Blastopirellula sediminis: one gene and its partners. The protein of the gene in region 1 interacts with the protein of each later gene in a pairwise test. Links are inferred from orthologs where the notes say so. Each region holds a gene or a part of one and is shown in the gene's direction. Other genes may lie near its edges.

What was found.
Region 2: the proteins of rplL (region 1) and obgE interact in binary tests that used the Escherichia coli proteins (3 or more experiments, as listed by UniProt). The link is inferred for Blastopirellula sediminis from one-to-one orthologs.
Region 3: the proteins of rplL (region 1) and dnaE interact in binary tests that used the Escherichia coli proteins (3 or more experiments, as listed by UniProt). The link is inferred for Blastopirellula sediminis from one-to-one orthologs.

Annotation. Positions count from the first base shown.
Region 1 is NZ_JAJKFT010000010.1:254,182-260,617, reverse strand. What follows is about bases 3,467-6,436. They hold rplL (50S ribosomal protein L7/L12), read left to right. Parts: upstream 3,467-4,732; coding sequence 4,733-5,140; downstream 5,141-6,436. Other genes in these bases: rpoB (DNA-directed RNA polymerase subunit beta), read left to right, coding at 5,516-6,436; rplJ (50S ribosomal protein L10), read left to right, coding at 4,086-4,610; rplA (50S ribosomal protein L1), read left to right, coding at 3,467-4,030. Outside these bases: tuf (elongation factor Tu), read left to right, coding at 1-1,165; preprotein translocase subunit SecE, read left to right, coding at 1,416-1,871; transcription termination/antitermination protein NusG, read left to right, coding at 1,899-2,705; rplK (50S ribosomal protein L11), read left to right, coding at 2,854-3,279; more of rplA, read left to right, coding at 3,353-3,466. UniProt on the Escherichia coli protein: The binding site for several of the GTPase factors involved in protein synthesis (IF-2, EF-Tu, EF-G and RF3). Is thus essential for accurate translation.
Region 2 is NZ_JAJKFT010000010.1:705,958-712,373, forward strand. The notes cover bases 1,615-4,564. They hold obgE (GTPase ObgE), read left to right. Parts: upstream 1,615-2,560; coding sequence 2,561-3,568; downstream 3,569-4,564. Other genes in these bases: LOC68_RS14435 (hypothetical protein), read left to right, coding at 1,615-2,115; rpmA (50S ribosomal protein L27), read left to right, coding at 2,209-2,469; LOC68_RS14450 (type III pantothenate kinase), read left to right, coding at 3,565-4,347; LOC68_RS14455 (GTPase), read left to right, coding at 4,344-4,564. In the rest of the region: calcium/sodium antiporter, read right to left, coding at 1-655; more of hypothetical protein, read left to right, coding at 1,123-1,614; more of GTPase, read left to right, coding at 4,565-5,468; hypothetical protein, read right to left, coding at 5,465-6,208; hypothetical protein, read right to left, coding at 6,215-6,416. UniProt on the Escherichia coli protein: An essential GTPase which binds GTP, GDP and possibly (p)ppGpp with moderate affinity, with high nucleotide exchange rates and a fairly low GTP hydrolysis rate.
Region 3 is NZ_JAJKFT010000010.1:834,537-842,126, reverse strand. Bases 1,149-5,272 are described here. They hold dnaE (DNA polymerase III subunit alpha), read left to right. Parts: upstream 1,149-1,529; coding sequence 1,530-5,072; downstream 5,073-5,272. Other genes in these bases: LOC68_RS15000 (endonuclease/exonuclease/phosphatase family protein), read right to left, coding at 1,149-1,308. Outside these bases: aldose 1-epimerase family protein, read left to right, coding at 1-449; more of endonuclease/exonuclease/phosphatase family protein, read right to left, coding at 454-1,148; DUF1598 domain-containing protein, read left to right, coding at 5,341-6,723; helix-turn-helix domain-containing protein, read right to left, coding at 7,028-7,590. UniProt on the Escherichia coli protein: DNA polymerase III is a complex, multichain enzyme responsible for most of the replicative synthesis in bacteria. This DNA polymerase also exhibits 3' to 5' exonuclease activity. The alpha chain is the DNA polymerase catalytic subunit.

The DNA of each region.
Region 1 (6,436 bases):
GCACGTCAACGTCGGCACTATCGGCCACATTGACCATGGCAAAACGACCACGACCGGCGCCATTCTCGCCGTTCAGGCGGCCAAAGGTTTGGCGAAGCACAAGGCTTACTCGGACATCGCCAAGGGCGGTACCGTCCGTGACGCGACCAAGACCGTGACCATCGCGGTCGCCCACGTCGAATACGAAACCCCGACCCGTCACTACGCCCACATCGACTGCCCGGGTCACGCCGACTTTGTGAAGAACATGATCACCGGCGCCGCCCAGATGGACGGTGCGATCCTGGTCGTGTCGGCTGCCGACGGCCCGATGCCGCAGACGAAGGAGCACGTTCTGCTGGCTCGTCAGGTCGGCGTGCCGTACATCGTGGTCTTCCTGAACAAGTGCGACCTGGTCGACGATGAAGAACTGCTGGACCTCGTCGAACTGGAAGTTCGCGAACTGCTCAGCAAGTACGAATTCCCTGGCGACGATTGCCCGGTCATTCGCGGCGCCTCGCTGCCGGCCTACAACAACCCGGCTGATCCGGCCGCCAGCAAGTGCATCAGCGACCTGATGGACGCCCTGGACTCGTACATTCCGGAACCGACCCGCGAAGCCGACAAGCCGTTCCTGATGGCGATCGAAGACGTCTTCTCGATCGAAGGTCGCGGTACCGTCGCCACTGGTCGTATCGAACGCGGCGTTGTGAAGGTTGGTGAAGAAGTTCTGATCATCGGTCTGAACGACGCCCCGACCAAGACCACGGTCACGGGTATCGAAATGTTCAACAAGATCCTCCAAGAGGGTCATGCGGGCGACAATGTCGGCTGCTTGCTCCGCGGCGTCAAGCGTGAAGACATTTCGCGCGGCCAGGTGCTCGCCAAGCCGGGTTCGATCACCCCGCACACCAAGTTTGAAGCGGAAATCTACTGCTTGTCGAAGGAAGAAGGCGGTCGTCACACCCCGTTCTTCTCCGGCTATCGCCCGCAGTTCTACTTCCGTACGACCGACGTGACCGGCACCGCCAACCTGGTCGGCGCCGAAATGTGCATGCCGGGCGACAACGTCCGCATCGAAGTCGAGCTGCACAAGCCGATCGCGATGGACGACGGCGTTCGCTTCGCGATTCGCGAAGGCGGCCGCACCGTTGGTTCGGGCGTCGTTACGAAGATTCTCGCCTAAGCGAGACTGAGGTAAATTTTGCGGCGCCCGGCCCGAAAAAATGGGTCGGGCGTCCGCAGTTTTAGGGGCGTAGCTCAATTGGCAGAGCGCTGGTCTCCAAAACCAGAGGTTGAGAGTTCGATTCCCTCCGCCCCTGCTTTCGTCGGTTGATCTCCGGCCTTTTTTGGCTTTGATCGATTCGTCGTTCCGTCAAACCAAGTCATCGTCCATGGCGCAGCCAGCGACGTTTTAGGAAGAAAGTCACGCAGCGATGGCAAAAGAAAAGGCCGCCGCTTCCGCCGGAAACTTCGTCCAAGAGCTGGCTCAGACCGGACGTTACAAGCGTTCGCAAGGTCGGACCGCTCGGCAAGCGACGATGCTCGCTTTGTGGGCGCTGGTCGGCGTAGCGGGATGGCAACTGTACGACGTGTTGCGTAACCAGGGGCAAGAACGCTGGCTGCAAGTCGGCTTGCCTGCCTTGGTGGTGATCGCGGGATTTTGGATCGCTTATCGCGTTATCAACTGGCCGGTGTTCGCCGACTTTTTGATCGCGGTCGAAGCGGAAATGAACAAAGTGACTTGGCCTTCGCGGGCTGAGTTAATTCGGGCCAGCGCCGTGGTGATCCTGTTTGTGTTCGCCCTGGCGGCCGTACTGTTTGCGTACGACGTGTTTTGGCAGTACGTGCTGAAGCACTGGATCGCGTTTCTGCGTTACGCGTTTAACTAGTAAGGCGTTTGGCCAAGGGATCGAGCTGTGGAAAACGAGTCGAAAAACGAACACGAACTGCCCGTTGAGGACGTAACCGCCGAAGGCGCTGCGCCGGAAGCGGCTGAGTCGTCCGACGCGCCCCAGCCCGAAGCCGCCGAAGTGGAATCGCCGGTGGAAGTCGCGGCAGACTCGGAAGAGCCCGCCGCTGAAGAAGCCCCGGCGGAAGAGCCGAAACCGGCTCGTCCGAAAAAGGAACGCAATCGCGGTCCGCTCGAGTTGATTGAAGAGGAGGAGGAAGCTCCTGCTGAAGTCGGCGAGATGGACTGGTACATCCTGAAGGTGCAGAGCAATCGCGAAAAGTCGATCTGCGCGAACCTTTGGCGGCGTGTGAAGATGGCGGGCCTCGAGCCGTATTTTGATCAGATCATGGTCCCGACTGAGGACATCGTCGAATTCAAAAACGGCAAAAAGAAAATCACCAAGCGCAAGCTGTACCCTGGGTACATCGTCGTCCACATGGCGATCAACGATGACACCTGGTTCCTGGTACGCGAAACGGGCGGAATCGGCGACTTCACGGGAGCCGCGGGACGTCCGACTCCGATGCTGGCGCACGAAGTTGAGCGGATCACCAAAAAGGCGGAAAGCGAAGAGGCGGGCGAAGAGCCGGTCAAAACCAACATTCGCTTCAAGCTGGGGGATCACGTTCGCATCACCGAAGGAACCTTCGAGAACTTCGAAGGGGATGTCGAAGGAATCGACGAAACGAATGGCCGCGTGACGGTCATGATCAACATCTTCGGTCGGACGACTCCGGTCGAGATGGAACACTGGCAAATGGAGCCGGTGTAACCCATCGCGAGTCGTCGGCCTGTCGATTCCTACAGCCTCTCGCGTCGCTCTCCTGGCGACTGCCGGACTGTCGTTTTCGACCCACCGAACACCCAAGTAATTCAGTAATCCACGGCGAACCGTGCGTTCGCCGCCGAGGAAAAGAGACATGGCGAAGGAACTGGTTGGAAAAGCGAAATTTCAAGTGCCCGGCGGCAAGGCTACCCCGGCGCCTCCGGTAGGTACGTCGCTCGGTAAGTTCGGCGTCAACCTCGGTCAATTCGTTACGCAGTTCAACGACAAGACCAAGGAATTCAACGGCATGCCGATTCCGGTCGTCGTGAGCGTCTACAACGACCGCTCGTTTGAATTCGTTTGCAAGAGCCCGCCGGCCGCCGCGCTGCTGAAGCAAGCTGCCGGGATCGCCAGCGGCGCCGGTCGTCCCCATGTCGACAAGGTCGGCAAGGTTTCGATGGCCCAGGTCGACGAAATCTGCAAGCAGAAGATGGACGACCTGAACGCCAGCGACCTGGAACATGCTCGCCGCATGATCGCCGGTACCGCTCGCAGCATGGGCATCGAAATCACCGAATAAGCGTTCGCGGCCAACCCGCCCAGCGCTGCAACTGATACGCAACACACCGCACAGATACTTAAAGAGTCCGACGATGGTAAAGCACTCGAAGCGTTATCGCGCCCTTGCCGCCAAGGCCACGGAAGAAGTCATGCCGCTCGACAAGGCGGTCGCGCTGTTGAAGACCTTCAACACCACCAAATTCGATCAGACCGTCGACTGCGCCATGCGTCTGGGTATTGACCCGAAGCAGGCCGACCAACTGGTCCGCGGCGCCATCGTGCTGCCGCACGGCATCGGTAAAGAGCTGCGAGTCGTCGTGTTCGCCAAGGGCGACAATGTTCGTCTGGCGGAAGAAGCCGGCGCCGACGCGGTCGGTTCGGACGACCTGGCCAAGCGAATCAAAGAAGGCTGGCTTGATTTCGACGCGTGCATCGCGACCCCGGACATGATGGGTCTGGTCGGTCCGCTCGGTCGCGTCCTCGGCCCGCGTGGTTTGATGCCGTCGCCGCGTGCCGGCACGGTCACCCCGGACGTCGCTCGCGTCGTCAAAGAATACAAAGCGGGTAAGGTTGAGTTCCGCAACGACGCCACTGGCATCGTGCACGCGGTGGTCGGCAAGATTAGTTTCGACGAAGCGAAGCTGGTCGACAACATCCGCGCGTTCACCAATCAGATCCTGAGCATGAAGCCCGCCAGCGCGAAGGGCATTTACGTGAAGAGCGTCGCGATCGCCGCCACCATGAGTCCTGGCGTCCGCGTCGCGCTGTAAGCCGGTTCACTTCGTCGTCCGCCGCGCGGTGGACCTCACTTAAAGCAGAACAGTTATGAGCAAATTCGTAAAAGAGTTGGTGACGAAAGAGATTTCGAGCCGTCTGGACGGCGTGTCGGATCTCTTGGTGGTTGATGTCGCCGGTCTCGACGCCAATTCGACCGTCGAAGTCCGTCGCGCCTTCCGCAAACGGAACATTAGCCTGTTGGTCGTGAAGAAGACCTTGGCCCGTCGCGCTTGCGAAGGGACCTCGCTCGGTCCGGCTTTCAGCGACATTGAAGGCAGTGCGGCGATCGTGTGGGGCGGCGAAGACATCGTCGACCTGGCGAAAGAGATCGTCAAACTGCACGAAGACAAGAAAATGCCGAAATTCACGGCCAAAGGTGGCGTGATGGACGGCGAGGCTTTGACTGCCGACAAGGTGGTTGAAGTGAGCAAATGGCCGAACCGTGCCGAGCAGCTTGCTTTGCTGGTTGGTCAGATCCTTGGTCCGGGACGCACCCTGGCCGCTCAGATCAAAGGCCCGGGCGCCAAGCTCGCCAGTCAGATCAAAAAGCTGGGAGAAGAAGAAGGGGCCTAGTACCCGTCTCTCGCCCAACTGTCCGCACACGGCTGTTACGCCAAACCCGTTACGAAATAAGCAATATAGATTTTTTGCCCGTCCGCAGGTCGGGCGCAAGTTGAGAAAGGATCGACACGAAGATGTCCGAAGAAACCGCCACGATCGAAATCTCGGAAGAACTGAAGACCCTGGGCGACAAGATCGCCACCCTGACCCTGAAGCAAGCGGTCGAACTGGGCAACTACCTCAAAGACGCTCACGGCATCGAAGCTGCCGCTGGCGGCGGCATGATGATGATGCCCGGTCCGGCTGCGGCTGCTGAAGAAGTCGCCGAAAAGACCGAATTCGACGTCATCATGACCAGCTTCGGCGGCAACAAGATTGCGGTGATCAAGGCCATCCGTGGCATCACCGGCTTGGGCCTGAAGGAAGCCAAGGACCTGGTCGAAGGCGTTCCGAGCAAGGTCAAAGAAGGCGTCTCGAAGGAAGATGCCGAAAAGGTCAAGGCCGAACTGGTCGATTCCGGCGCCGAATGCGAAATCAAGTAGTCGATTTACGACTCTTGAATTCGATTTGACGGAATCCCTGTATTCACTTCGACGTCGCCTCCCGTATACTAGGAGGCGACGTCGCGAGGTGTGGTCTTGAATTTAACCGGTTTCTCTACTTTTCTCCTGCGCATGGACGATTCCCAGGGAGTGGTGCGCGCAGTGAACGGCAGGGAGGGGGCTGCGTCCCGTATATGGGTGGCTTCCCTTAAACGGGCGGTGTCCCGTCCATCGGCTAATTCTTGTCCACGCGTGCGTCTTTCACTCCCCCTTTGCTCGCTCGCACGTCTGGCGCCGGGAATTCTTTCCTGCGCGTCGCACTGCTAGCAGCGCAGTCGTTCGATCTCCGAACTTGCCCAGGAGTAGCATCGTCCAATGGCTACATCGTACAAGCGACGTCTCGAAACCAAGGAAGTTCGTCGTTTCGGTAGTGGGTCGATTTACATGTCGCCCCCCGATCTCACGACGATTCAAACGCACAGCTATACCAAGTTTCTCCAAGAGGAAGTCGATCCCGATTCGAGAGACCCCGAAATTGGTATCGAAAGCGTGCTGCGCGAGATCTTCCCGATCCAAAGTTATGACGGCACGGTCCAGCTCGACTATGTCCGTTATGAATTGGGGAAGCCGCGATATACGCCGCAGGAATGCAAGCAGCTCCGTCTGACTTACGGCCTGCCGTTCCGCATTTGGCTCCGCCTGAACAAGGAAGAGCCGATTGAGGAAGAAGTCTACCTGGGCGACATGCCGGTCATGCTGGGCGGCGGCGAGTTCATCATCAACGGCGCCGAACGCGTCGTGGTGAGCCAGCTGCACCGCAGCCCCGGCGTCGACTTCGTCGAAGAGGCCGAAACGACCTCGGATCGCCGACTCCCGAGTTGCCGCATCATTCCGGAACGCGGAAGCTGGATCGAGATCAACATCACGAAGAAGGATTCGTTCACGGTCCGCATCGACCAGAGCGGTAAGTTCGCCGCGACGACCCTGCTGCGTGCGATGGATCCGACGCTGAGCGAAGACGCCGCGCTGATTCGCGCCTTCTACGACACGACCACCGTCCAGGTGAAGGATGGTCGCAGCATCACGAAGATCGAAGGCAAAATCGCCGTCGACGACGTCGTCTACCCGATCGATAGCGATCGCGGCGGCGAAATCATCGTCGAAGCGGGGCAGAAGATCAGCCGGAACACGGCCGAATTGATCTGCTCGGTCGGTCTGACCGATCCGATCGAAGTGATGGATCCGCCGAAGAGCCCGATCATCTTCAACACGCTGGCTGAAGATAACACCTCGAGC
Region 2 (6,416 bases), 450 kb from region 1 along the record:
CTGCGACGATCGTCAAACCGATCAACAGTTCGCTCATTCCAAACTGCTTCGCGATCGTGCTCGCCCCATCGACCAGCCACTGCGAACTGAAGGTCAGCGCAACCAACCCCGCCGCAATCAGCGCCAGTTGAATCGCTAGTCCGGCGAGCGTCAGCTTTTCCTGCGTACCGAACTCTTCGGCGAACTCATCCTGCACCGCTTTCTGTTCGCGGCGGCTTTGATAGATCAGCCAACCGAGATAGACGACCAGAATGCCGAACAAGATCCCGCCGTCGAGCTGGCTGATTTCGCCATCCAGCCCCATCAGTAGCACCAAGAAGGAAAGGGCCACCATCAACGGCACGTCAATCCGCACCAATTGGCTGGAGACGACCAGCGGCGCGACCACCGCCGACATGCCGAGAATCGCCAGCACGTTAAAGATGTTACTGCCGACGACGTTCCCGATGCCGATGTCCGTGTTTCCCTTCAAACTCGCGCTCAGCGAAACGGCAAGCTCCGGGGCGCTCGTCCCAAACGCCACCACCGTCAGCCCGACCACCAGCGGAGAAATCCCGGCGAGCGCCGCGAGCTTCGCGGCTCCCCGAACCAGCAATTCCCCTCCAACCACGAGTCCGACCAGCCCCACAATCATCCAGACGATTGGCCATAACATGGCGCAGCAGCTTTCAGCAAAAGGAAACGGCAACCGTCCGTCAGTCTGGCGACGCCGCCAAAAATCAGCAAGCCGCCTGGGAAGAGGATTCGCCGCCTGGGACCGTTTCTTGGGAGCATGTCGGCGCCGCGCCAGAAACGCAAAACACTAGCCCTCAGTGCCAGCGACACCGCAGGGACGTTCCAAGTTTGAACTCGCTGCGCGTATGCCAATGACGCCAACCGGAAGGTCCTGCTCATGGTGCTTCAGCGACTTTGGCGGCGATTTTTCGTCAGGCCAAGGCCTGACCTACCCCCCGACTGGCCTGCCAGCTTGGTCCAGATACGCCATTTCCAGCTGAATTATCGAGAAACTTGACCCTTGGCAATTTAGGCAAGTATACTTGAAGGCTTGGGTTGCGCTATTTTTGCGCCCCAGCTCGTCCGCTACTAATCGATATCGCTTCCGTCTCGCCTGGAATTACCAGCATGTTGCGTCGTACCAAGACCGTTGCGCTGCTTTTGTTCGCTCTCTGCGCCGCACCGCTAGCAATGGCTCAGCAGCCTGGTTCTCGCACGATGGAGGTCAATACGGCGTCGCAACCGGCGCCCGCCGCAGCGGATAATCCGCACAATCCGCCTCGCCGGGTCTTTGCGGAAGGGGTGCTGACGACGATCCCGACCGACCTGCGGGCCGAAGAGACCTTCACCGGTCCGGAACCGATCCTCGAAATCATCCAAGGCGCCCAGGGACTCGATTGGGCCCCCAAAACGCTTCCCAGCACCCGCACGCTCAAGGCGATGGCCGAAAACGTCATCTATCGCCGAACGATCTGGGGTCTGGAGTTCGCCTTCAAGCCGATCCGCATGATCGAGGTCGACGTCCCGCAGCCGACCGGCAAAATGCAACGTAAGACCTTGTGGTACATGGTTTACCGCATTCGCAACATGGGGAACCCGCTCGAGTCGAAGGCGACCACCTTTGAAACCGGCGACACCGTCTACGAAGCGACCCAATTGAGCAGCTCGACCCAGCCGATCCGCTTCATCCCGCGGTTCATCCTCGAATCGAGCGACCAGAAGAAAGAGTATCTGGACCGCCTGGTTCCGGTGGCGATGGCCCCAATCGCAGCTCGCGAAATGGGTGGAACTACTTTGTACGACTCGGTTTCGGTAAACCGCTTTGACGTTCCCGTCTCGTCCGAAGAGGTCGACAACGCAATCTGGGGCGTGGCGATCTGGGAAGATATCGACCCCGATACCGACTATTTCTCGATCTACGTCCAGGGGCTGACCAACGCCTATAAATGGACTGACGACGCCGAAAAGGTCGTTCCGGACAACATCGGCGGCCAGCGAGCCTTCACGCTGAAGACGCTGAAGCTCAATTTTTGGCGTCCCGGCGACCGCTACAACGAACACGAAGACGAGATCCGCTTCGGTGCTCCTGGGCAGGTTGACTACGAGTGGGTTTACCGCTAAAAAGAGAGTTTCGACGCGCCCCTTGTGCGTCGTCAGGTAGATCGCACATTCTCGCCTTCCGGCGGAAATCCCATATACCAGGAGTTAGGTGACATGGCCCATAAGAAAGGTCAAGGTTCGAGCCGCAACGGTCGTGACTCGAATCCGCAGTATCGCGGCGTCAAGAAGTTTGGCGGCGAAGTCGTTCGTGCCGGCAACATTCTGGTTCGCCAGGTTGGCACCAAGTTCCGCCCGGGCAAGAACGTCGGTTGCGGCAAGGACTACACCCTGTTCGCCCTGTGCGACGGCTCGGTCCTGTTCGATCAAGAAGGTCGTCGCGTCAATATCGTGCCGGCCGCTGTCGAAGCCAATTAAGCTTCGAGCGCATCGATTCGCGCTCGAGTATCCGTAAAATGCCAGGGATGATCCAATTCGGGTCATCCCTGTTTTCGTTCGTAGGCTGACGATGTTTGTTGATCGCGTACAAATCGAAATTGAAGGGGGCGCCGGCGGCGACGGCTGCATGAGCTTCCGCCGCGAAAAGTACGTCCCCAACGGCGGTCCCGACGGCGGCGACGGCGGCAGCGGTTCGAATATCATCCTGCTCGCCGAAGAAGGGGTCGACAGCCTCACGGCCCTCGCCCACGTCAAGCATTGGCGCGGCGATCGCGGCTCCAACGGCGGCCCGGCCAACCGGACCGGCAAGTCGGCGCAAGACATCATCATCAAAGTGCCGATCGGCACCGTGGTGATCGAAGCGGACGCCGGCTTTGTGATGAAGGACCTGAACGTCGCCGGCGAACAGATGATCGCCGCCCGCGGCGGCGCCGGCGGCCGCGGCAACCTCAGCTTCAAGAACTCGACCAACCGCGCGCCGCGTCAATCGACTCCCGGCGGCAAAGGGGAAAAGCGGCGGCTGATCCTCGAGTTGAAGTCGATTGCCGACGTCGGTTTGATCGGCAAACCGAACGCCGGCAAGAGCACCCTCTTGTCGCGACTCTCCCGCGCTCGCCCGGAGATTGCCGACTATCCGTTCACGACGAAGTTCCCGAACCTCGGCATGGTGCAGATCGACTACGACAAGACCTTCATCCTGGCCGACATCCCCGGTTTGATCGAAGGCGCCTCGGAAGGCGTTGGACTCGGGCACGAGTTCCTCCGTCACGTCGAACGAGCCGGCATCTTGATTCACCTGGTCGAACCGGCGCCGGTCGACGGCACCGACCCGATCGAAAACTACAAAGCGATTCGCCACGAACTGACGCAATACGACGCCGACCTCGCGGCTCGTCCCGAGATCTTGTGCGTCACCAAGGCCGAACTTCCCGAAGGGAAAGAGGTGCGCGATCAGCTGGCCGAACTGACCGGCGGCGAAGTGCTGCTAATCTCGGCCGTCACCGGCGAAAACCTGAACGTGCTGCTGCGTCGTGCCGGCGAAGAACTCGACCGCGCTCGCAGGCAGGCCCAATCATGAGCGGCGTTTGGGGAACGGTCGATGTCGGCAACACGTCGATCCACATCGGCCTGTTCGCAGCCGCCGACTCGCGCCCCTTGCCGGCTCCGACCGTCACGTTCAGCGCCGCCTCGCACGAGCCGGACTTCACTTCGCTCGAAGCGCTGCTCCCCAGCGACTCAGTCGCATGGCATGTCGTCAGCGTCAATCGCCCCGGCCAAGCCGCGTTCGAAGCGTGGCTGAAAGCCAACCGCCCCGGCGACTCGTGCCGCATCCTGGCGCACACCGATTTGCCGCTGCAAATCTCGGTCGCTGCGCCACAGAAAGTCGGCATGGACCGCTTGGCCGCCGCGGTCGGCGCCAATGCGATTCGCGACCCGCGTCGCCCGGCGATCATCATTGACGCCGGCAGCGCGATCACGGTCGACATGGTCGCCGCGAGCGGCAGCTTCCTCGGCGGCGCGATTGTCCCAGGGATGAGGATGGCGGCGCGAGCGCTTGCCGGACAAACCGATTTGCTGCCGGAAATCACGGTCGACGTCGGCGAAGTTCCAACCGCGATCGGAACCGACACCCTCGCCGCGATGCGGAGCGGACTCTACTACAGTGCAGTCGGCGGTGTCCGCGAGTTGATCGCTCGCTTCACCGCAGAGCTGATTGGCCCGTCGCCGCAGGTGATCTTCGCCGGCGGGGACGCGGCGAAACTTGCGCCGCAAATGCGAATCGAATGCGTAACGATCGATCACCTGGTCCTCGGCGGCGTGGCGATCGCCGCGCGTGCTGCGAAAGGTTCGCGATGAGCGAAACGATCGCCGCGCTCATCACGCCCGGCGGACGAAGCGCGATCGCCACGATCGTCGTCGCAGGCCCCAAAGCCGGCAGCGCCGTCGATCGACACTTCTTCCCACTCGGCAAGAAACAAGCCAGCACATGTCAAATTGGCGACATCCTGGTCGGACACTGGCGCGATAGCGCCGAGGATGCCGGCGAAGAGCTGGTCGTCAGCCGCACCGCCGCAGATCGAATCGAAGTTCACTGCCACGGCGGCATCGCCGCGTTCCGCCGGATCCTGAATCACCTGGTCGCCGCCGGCTGTCGTGAGATCGCCTGGAGCGACTACGCCCACCAGAGCGAATCGTCACCAATCGCCGCCGCCGCACGAATCGCCCTGGCCGATGCGCGAACGTCACGCACCGCCGGCTACTTGCTCGATCAGTACAACGGAGCGCTCGAAGCCGAACTGACGGCGATTCTTGGCCTACTAGATGCGCAGCAAACGAGCGACGCACAGTTGCGATTGCAGTCGCTGCTGGCCACCGCCAACTTCGGCATGCACCTGACGAAGCCGTGGAAGGTGGTGATCGCCGGTCGTCCGAACGTCGGCAAAAGCAGTCTGATCAACGCGCTGGTCGGCTATGAACGGGCGATCGTCTTCGATCAGCCGGGCACGACTCGCGACGCCGTAACCGCTGCGGCGGCGTTCGACGGTTGGCCGGTCGAACTGGCCGATACCGCAGGCCTCCGCGAAAGCGACGACGCAATCGAGCGAGAAGGAGTCGCCCGGGCTCGCAAGCTGCAAAGCGCCGCCGATCTGATCCTGCTGGCCCTCGACCAATCGGCGCCCTGGACCGACGAAGACCAGCAGCTCCTCGCCGCCTATCCCAATGCGATCGTGATCCACAACAAATCGGACCTGCCGGCCGACGAGAGCAGCCAACGTCCGGCCGGTCTAAAAGTCTCGGCCCAGCGCGGCGACGGCATCGAGCAGCTGAACACGATGATCGGGCACACCCTCGTTCCCACGCCGCCGCTGCACGGCACGCCGCTGCTGTTCACTGGGGAACAAGTCGCCGCCGTTCAGCAAGCGGCCGCGCAGCGGCCCGACGCCGCCATCCAGACGCTGCGAACGCTGCTCGCTTAGCGGTCCTTCAAGTACTGATCGATCGGCAACGCGTACTTCGACAATAAGAGATCCGAAATCGGCTTGCTGAAAGTGACCCGCTCACGTTCGTCGCCGCCAGTGAAGATCAGGTAGAACGTCGCCCGGCCGGCCAACATGTCGATCCGACTCACTTCGCAGGTGACGCTGACCTTCACTCGCTCGTCGAAGCGGGTGAGAAACCCGTTGTACTGCTTTTCGAAGCCATACTGCGAGGGAAACTCCTCGATGTTGACGACCAGCAATTCCGCAAAGGCGCTGAGGGCCGGCTCGGAGATCTTTCGCTCCGCCTGGGGAACTCCCAAGCCGCGGCCTTGGGTCACATTGTCCGTACTGAAAATCGAAAAAACCCGGTCGTTGGCCACGTCAATCAGGACGCAGGATTCGGCCGTCATGACGCCGACGAATTGACCAAGGCCGCGAAGCTGATAGCCAGCCAGGACGCAATCGGGACGATCGGGACAAGGAACCACGACCAACTCGGCGATCGCCTCCGGCTGAATCGTCTTCAACTTGGAAAGGGGTGCGTATCTATGCGTTTCAGCGAATATCTCGATTTTGGCGCCGTCCGCCGACACAACTTGCGAGTGCCGCGAATACTCGGGCGGAACCGGTGATCCGAGCCGCGCGATGATTTCGTAGTACTGACGCGGCGTTGAAATCGAATCGCGTACATCGGCGGCGAAGGCGACGCTACATAGGGTCAAAGCGATTGCGTGCATGTCAGGCTACTCGCTTATGGATATCGGCTGAGCCGTTTCGGCAACCGGCGGCTTGGCGAAATAATCAGCCGCCGATTGAGCGATCGTCGTCGAAAGCAGCTTTTGCATTTCGATCGATCCGCTGTAACTCACTTTGCGATCGTCGGCGGAAAGCTCAAAGGCGGCCGCCATACCGATCACGCGGTCCCAATCGGACGCTTTGGGCGGA
Region 3 (7,590 bases), 580 kb from region 1 along the record:
ATCACTCGGCGGGCGAGATCGGCAACTGGGATCGCTACCGCGGGCCGCAGGTCGGCTTCGAGGAAATGGTCTACTTCTGCGAAAACGCGCACGGGGAAGATGGCTGGACGCCGACGATGCTGAAGAACGGCGCCGGCGATCGCGGGATCTCGGTCGCCTACGACGCGCGGCAGCTTCCTTGCTTTACCATCTGGAAAAACACGGCGGCGGAAGCGGACGGCTATGTCACGGGACTCGAGCCGGCGACCAATTTCCCGAATCCGCGGTCGTTTGAAGGGAAGCAGAATCGCGTGGTGAAGCTGCCCCCCGGCGGCGAAGTGAATTTCGAGATTCAACTCGCCTACCATGCGAATGCTGAAGCGGTCGCCGAGATGGAGCAATCGATTCGGTCGCTGGCGAAGGAGCCGGCGCATCTGTTGGATGCGCCGCATCCGTTGTGGTGCTCGTAGGCCGCTATTTCTTCGTAAAGGTCAGCGTCGTCGTCACGGGGCAGTGATCCGACGGGTAGTGGCCACTGTCGCTTTTCCAGCGGTCGATCGTCGTATCGGCCGCGGTGAAGCCGGCGGAGTGGAGGATCCAGTCGATCCGGGCTCCGCTCGTTTGATCTTTCCAGCCGTTGAAGGTCCAGGTCGAGCCTTCCCACTTCGCGGCGTCCCACGCGTCAGTCAAATAGGCAACCAACGTTTTATGGGGGGCCGAGCCGGCGTCGGTGTTGAAGTCGCCGGTCAAAACGACCGGGCCGCTATCGGGGGCGGCTTTCATTTGGGCGACCAGCAACTTGGCCGCTTCTTCGCGCGACTTCGGGCCGCGGTGATCGAAGTGGGTATTCCAGAAGGTAAACGTCTTACCGGACTCCTTGTCGCGAAGCTTCACCCACGACGCGATCCGCGGCAGCGACGAGTCCCAGCTGACCGAGCCGATTTTCTCGGGCGTTTCGCTCAGCGCGACGCTCCCCTTTTCAAGCAACTCAAACCGCGACTTGCGAAAGAAGACTGCACACTTTTCACCTGCGGTCCCCTCCCCTTCGCGACTGACCGCATAGCAGTCGTATTCGGGCAGTTGCTCACGCAGGTAGGCTTCCTGAAACGGTAGGCATTCTTGCGTCCCCAGCAGGTCGGGGTTGTAGCGCTGGATCGTTTCGACCACCAGCGGCTTGCGGATGTCCCAGTGGTTTTCGCCATCCTGGGCCGAGCCGTAGCGGATGTTGAACGACATCACGCGGATAGCGTCGTTGGTTTCCGCCGACAGGACAAACGAGGGGAATAGCAGCAGCGACGCCAAACAGGCGAGCGAGAGAAATCGAGACACCGGTGGGAACTCCGAGGGATGTGCAAAACGGGAGAGATCTCTATTGGAACCCAAGATGCCGGCTGGGCAAGCTGTGCGGCAAAAATTGTTTGGGGAAGTCCCGCAAAAAAGTCTTGATGGTTATCAACCTGCGGCCGTCAGGTTAGAATCAAAGCTGTCTACCGCGGCGACGCTTTCGCCGCACTGAAGGAACGCCTGCTCTTTTCGCCTGGGAGGGAATGATGAGCGATCGCCGCTTCGTCCACCTGCATTGCCATTCGCACTACAGCCTGCTCGATGGAGCCGGGTCGATTCCGCGATTGGTCGCTCGGGCGAAGAGCCACGGCATGAACGCTCTGGCGATTACCGACCACGGTAACCTGCACGGCGCGCTGCAGTTCTATCGCGAGTGCAAATCGAACGAAATCAACCCGATCATCGGCTACGAGGCGTACATCGCGCCGGGCAGCCGGTTCGAAAAATCGGGAAGCCAGCGCGACTCGAACTATCACCTGACCCTGCTTGCGCAAAACCGGACTGGCTTTCGCAACCTGGTGAAGCTGGCCTCGGCCGCTTACCTGGAAGGCTTTTACTTCAAGCCGCGGATCGACAAAGAGCTGCTGCAGAAGCATAGCGAGGGGATCATCTGCCTCAGCGGTTGCGTCAGCAGTGAATTTTCGAAGGCAATCCTCCGCGGCACGTCGACCGAAGACTTGATGAAGGAAGGCGCCAACATCTCGGGTTGGTTCGAGAAGGTCTTCGGCGATCGCTACTTCATCGAGATCATGAACAACGGTCTCGACATTCAGCGGATGCAACTGGAAGGCGCCGTCGACATCGCCAACAAGATCGGCGTGCCGTTGGTTGCGACCAGCGACACCCACTATGTCGATCAGGAAGACGCCGAAGCGCAAGACGTGATGCTCTGCATCAACACCGGCAAGTTCCGGACTGACACCAACCGGATGCGAATGGAGAACGATCAGTTTTTCCTCCGTTCGCAAGATCAGATGTACGCCGACTTCGCGGGGCTGGAGCATGCCGTCTCGCGCAGTCAGGAAATCGCCGACACGGTCGACATCGACCTGGAGTTGGGCAAACGCTACTTCCCCACCTTCGCTCTGCCGCCGGAGAAGACGGCCGACGAATACCTGCGCGAGCTCTGCATCCAAGGGCTCAAAGAGCGGTACGAAGGGAACGAAGAGATGTGTCCCGGCGGCGAATTATCGGACGTCGTCATGACGCGACTCGACCGCGAGTTGGGGGTGATCAGCCGACTTGGCTTCCCGAACTACTTCCTGATCGTGTGGGACTTTGTGGTCGAAGCCCGGAAGCAAAACATTCCGGCCACCGCGCGCGGTAGCGGCGTCGGCGCAATCGTCTGTTATGCGCTCTACATGAGCCACGTTTGCCCGATCAAGTACGACTTGCTGTTCGAGCGGTTCCTCGACGAAAACCGCTTGGAAGCCCCCGATATCGATATCGACTTTGACAAAGAGCGGCGCGGGCTCGTCATTCGCTACGTGAAAGACAAGTACGGCGAAGACAACGTCGCGCAGATCGGTACGTTCGGTACGCTCGCGGCTCGCGCGGCGATCAAAGACGTCGGCCGCGCGCTCGGCTTGCCGCTTGATCGCGTCAATGCGATTACCGGCATGGTGCCGGAAACGCTCGGCATCAAGCTGAAGGCGGCGATCGAAGCGAGCGAAGAGCTGAAGAACGCCTACGAGCATGACAGCGAAGCCCGCGAAGTGCTGACGCTGGCGATGAAGATCGAAGGCTTGGCGCGGAACGTCGGTACGCACGCGGCGGCGGTGGTGATCGCCGACCAGCCGCTGACCGAATATGTCCCTCTTTGCCGCGTGACCGGCAAGGAAGACTTGATCACGCAGTGGTCGATGAACGACGTCGAAGCGGCCGGTCTGCTGAAGATGGACTTCCTGGGCTTGCGCAACTTGACGATTCTGCGCAACGCGATCGATCTGATCGAACAGCGTGAAGGGAAGCCGTTCGACATCCACAAGATGCCGCTCGACGACGAAGAGACATTCGCATTGCTGCGACGCGGCGAAACGAAGGGGGTGTTCCAGCTCGAAAGCGGCGGTATTCGCGACCTCTTACGGCGGATGCGTCCCGACAGCTTCCTCGACATCATCGCGACCAATGCGCTCTATCGACCTGGTCCGCTCGAAGGGGGCATGGTCGACGAGTACATCGAAGTGAAAAACGGTCGCAAAGCGGCCGAATACAAGCACGAAGTGCTCGAAGAGATCCTGGCTGAAACCAACGGCGTGATGGTTTACCAGGAACAGGTCATGCGGATTCTGAATCGCTTGGGGGACATTCCGCTCGCCAAAGCGTACACCTGCATTAAGGCGATCAGCAAGAAGAAAGAGTCGCTGATCCAGCAGAACCGCGAACAGTTCATGATCGGTGCGACGGAGAAAGGTCTGACCCAGAAAGAAGCGGAAGAATTTTGGGAGATGATCGTCAAGTTCGCCGGTTATGGCTTTAACAAAAGCCACTCGACCGCCTACGCGCTGGTCGCCTATCAGACCGCGTACTTGAAGACCCACTATCCCAAGGAGTTCATGGCGGCCCTCCTTTCGGGCGACATCTCCGGGCGTAACTTCAAGACGAAAGACTCGCTTGTCGAGCATATGGAAGACGCCGACCGGATGCAGATCGAGGTCCTCGCGCCGAACGTGAATACGTCGGACGTTGAGTTCTCGGTGGTCGACGGCAAAATTCCGTTTGCGCTTAGTGCGATCAAGGGTTGCGGCGGCGGCGCGGCCGAATCGATTGTCGCCGCGCGGCGCAAGGATGGTCCGTTCACCGACATCTTCGATTTCTGCGAACGAGTCGATACGTCGCAGTGCAACCGTGCGGCGATCGAAACGTTGATCAAGGCTGGCGCCTTCGACACGCTTCATCCGGTCCGCGCCCAGATGGTCGCAGCGCTCGAAAAAGCGATCACGGCCGGCGCCGCAGCGCTTGCCGATCGCAAAGCGGGGCAGAAGAACTTGTTCGCCGCCATGGAAGAAGCCAACGGCTCGGCGCCCAAAGCGGTGAAGCTGCCCGAAGTGGAAGAGTGGAACGAACGCGAGAAGCTGCTCTACGAGAAGGAAGTGCTCGGCTTCTTCCTCACCAGTCACCCGCTGGCCGAGTACGAAAAGTCGTTCGCGATCTATTGCTCGCACACGTCGACTGACATTCCGCAGATGAAGGACAAGCAGGATGTCGTGATGGGGGGGATGATCTCCTCGATCAAGCTGGCCCATACCAAGCGAGCTCGTCCAGGAAGCAACAACACGAAGTACGCCAACTTCGACCTGGAAGACGTCAACGGCGCGATCCGCTGCATCATGTGGCCGGAGCAATACGCAAATTTCGGAGATCTGGTAAAAACGGAAGCGGTCTTCATCGTCGAAGGACGAGTCGACAAACGAGGGGGTGACGACGAGGCGAATATGATCGTCAACAACCTGGTGCCGATCGAAGACGCCCATGCCCGCTATACCAAAGGGGTCCGGATTCGGATCGACGAAGCGCACCATGGCGCCGAGATTCTGCCGAGTTTGAACGAGATTCTCCGGGCCTATCCGGGCGATTGCGATCTACAGCTCGTTCTGCAGCTGACCGATGGTCATGCGGCTCTGTTGCGAACTTCCCGCCGGGTCGACGTCTCGCTGGAGATGCGAGATCGGGTCGATCAGTTGCTAGGAGAGGGGAACTTCAAACTGATCACCGCCCCGCCAAACGCACGGCGGGCGAGCAAGAATTAGCGCAAGTCTATATCTGTAAATAGCTTGCGCGCAATGAAGGCAGGGTTGTGGCCGCCGATGTCGAAAAATCGGCACGGCCGGAGCCTTTTTTACCGATTGCTTGCCTTCCCTATTTTCCCAAATTAAGATCAAAGGGACAGCTTACTTACGGCAATTTGCCCTAGGTTAACTGTAACGGCTATTGCCCGCTCATCTTTCGCTGCTGGAATCAGCGGCGAGCATTTCGCGCCTACCCTTTCTTGCTGCGTATTTGGACCAAGGATCAGACATGGAATCCCGCTCGACCCGGCTGTTTCACTTGCTGCTAGCGACGTTCGCAGTCGGATTGTTGGTCGCGCCGGCCGCGGCTCAAACCAACAACAATAACAACTTCCAGCAGTCAGGCGTTTACGTCGACGCGCAGGGCGTGTTGCGGATGCAGCAGGCTTCGGATCCGACCGGCCAACTGATGCGTCAGCGCGTGCAAGCCGCCAAGGCGACCTTGGCGCCGGAACTGACCAAGCCGAGCGAACTTCGCATGATCTCGCTCAATCGCTTGGAAGCGGCGCTCGCCAAGGCGACCGAAGAAAACAACACCATTCCGGAAGAGATGAAGAATCTCGCCGGCTTGACCCAGTTGAAGTACGTCTTCTTCTATCCCGAATCGGGCGACATTGTGATCGCCGGTCCGGCGGAAGGATTCGTCAGCGATCTTACTGGTCGCGCCGTCGGTACGACGAGCGGGAAAGCGATTCTATCGCTCGACGATATGATCGTCGCTTTGCGTGCTTACGCTCCTGGCACCAAGGGAGTGAACTTCGTCGGCGTCTCGATTGACCCGACCAAGGAAGGTTTGAAGAACTACCAAGAGTATCTCCGCAGCGTCGGGACCGACCTGGCCAAGATCAACGTGGCGACGCTCGTTCCGGGAATGCAGCAAGCCCTCGGCAAGCAAGACGTGACCGTCACCGGCATCTCGCCGAAGACCAACTTCGCCAAGACGCTGGTCGAAGCGGACTATCGCATGAAGTTGATCGGCATCGGCCTGGAACGTCCTCCGGTTCGGATTCCGAGCTACACCGAAAAGTCGCGCGGCGGTTCGAAGAACGCTCTGCAGCGTTGGTTCTTTACCCCGAACTACGAATGCGTGAAGCTGAGCGAAGACGGCCTGGCGATGGAACTGGTCGGCGAAGGCGTGAAGCTGATTGGCGAAAACGAAATGGTGACCCGCGACGGCGGTCGCGTGCAGTCGGGCGGCGAAGATCCGGCCAGCCGGATGTTCACCATGGCTTTCACCAAGGCGTATCCCGAACTGGCCAAGCGTTCGCCGGTCTACGCTCAGATGCGTAACCAGATCGACATGCTGATCGCGGCCGCTTACATCCAAGAGTACGACCTGTACGGTCAGGCCCACTGGAACCTCGGCGTCTTCAACGACGAAAGCCGCTACCCGGTCGAAGTCTACAACGCTCCGAACCAGGTCGAAACCGCCGTCAACGCGGTCTGGAAGGGGAATCGCCTGGTCACGCCGATCGGCGGCGGCGTCTCGATCAAACCGAAGTACGCCCTGTTGCCGGAACAGATGATCGAAGACGAAAATGGCGCCCTCGAGAAGGAACGTGCCGAAATCAAAGTTCCGGAACTCGCCCCGGGCCAATGGTGGTGGGACTAAGCGTTCCCCGCTTAAGCAAGAAACAAAGAAAGCCGATCCAAGTTGGATCGGCTTTTTTTATTGGCTCGTCGGCTTGCTTCTTGTAGGGTCCGTTGTGCAGACCGGACGTAGTTGGCGATTCGCAATTGCCCAACACTAGCCCGCAGCGCAAGCGAGGGAATGCGGTCGGAATCTGGCGAAGAGCTGGGCCTATGTTTTCGGCTCCACGCGTAGGGAAGCTCTGACAATTGCGCCGCGCAAATTCCCTCGCTTGCGCTGCGGGCTAGTGTTGCGCTGGCGCGCCGCTTGATACGGCAACGTCGAACTAAACCGGAACGGCCGTCGTCTTGTTCGCTTCGAGGAAGGTCGAGCGATATTCCCGCGGCGTCATCTGCTTGATCTTGCGGAAGCTGCGGTTGAAGCTCGACAGGTTGTCGAAGCCTGACTTCAGGCTGACGTCCAGGATGCTGTCGCCGGTTTCCATCAGCAGGCGGCAAGCGATGCCGATCCGCAGTTCGCTGACGTATTGCGTCACGGTGCGGCCGGTGGCTCGCTTGAACATCCGGCTGAACGACGACGGGTTCATGTCGACTTCTTTGCAGATCGCAGCGTGCGACAGCTCGGGATCTTCCAGATGTTCGTTGATGTAATTGCAGGCCTTGTCGATGCGCCAGTCCGAAGCGTTGTCGAAGCCCGGCGTGTAGCCTTCGCTGGCCAGGACTTCGCCCCCTTCTTCGGCGAGCAGGTTCAGGCATTCCAAGAGCGAGATCAGCTGCGGCAGCCCTTGTTGCTCGGGCATCCGCTTCATGATCTCGCCAACCTTGTGCGTCGTTTCGGCGCCAAAGAGGAGGCCGCGGCGAGCTTTGTGCAGCATCATCCGGACGTCGG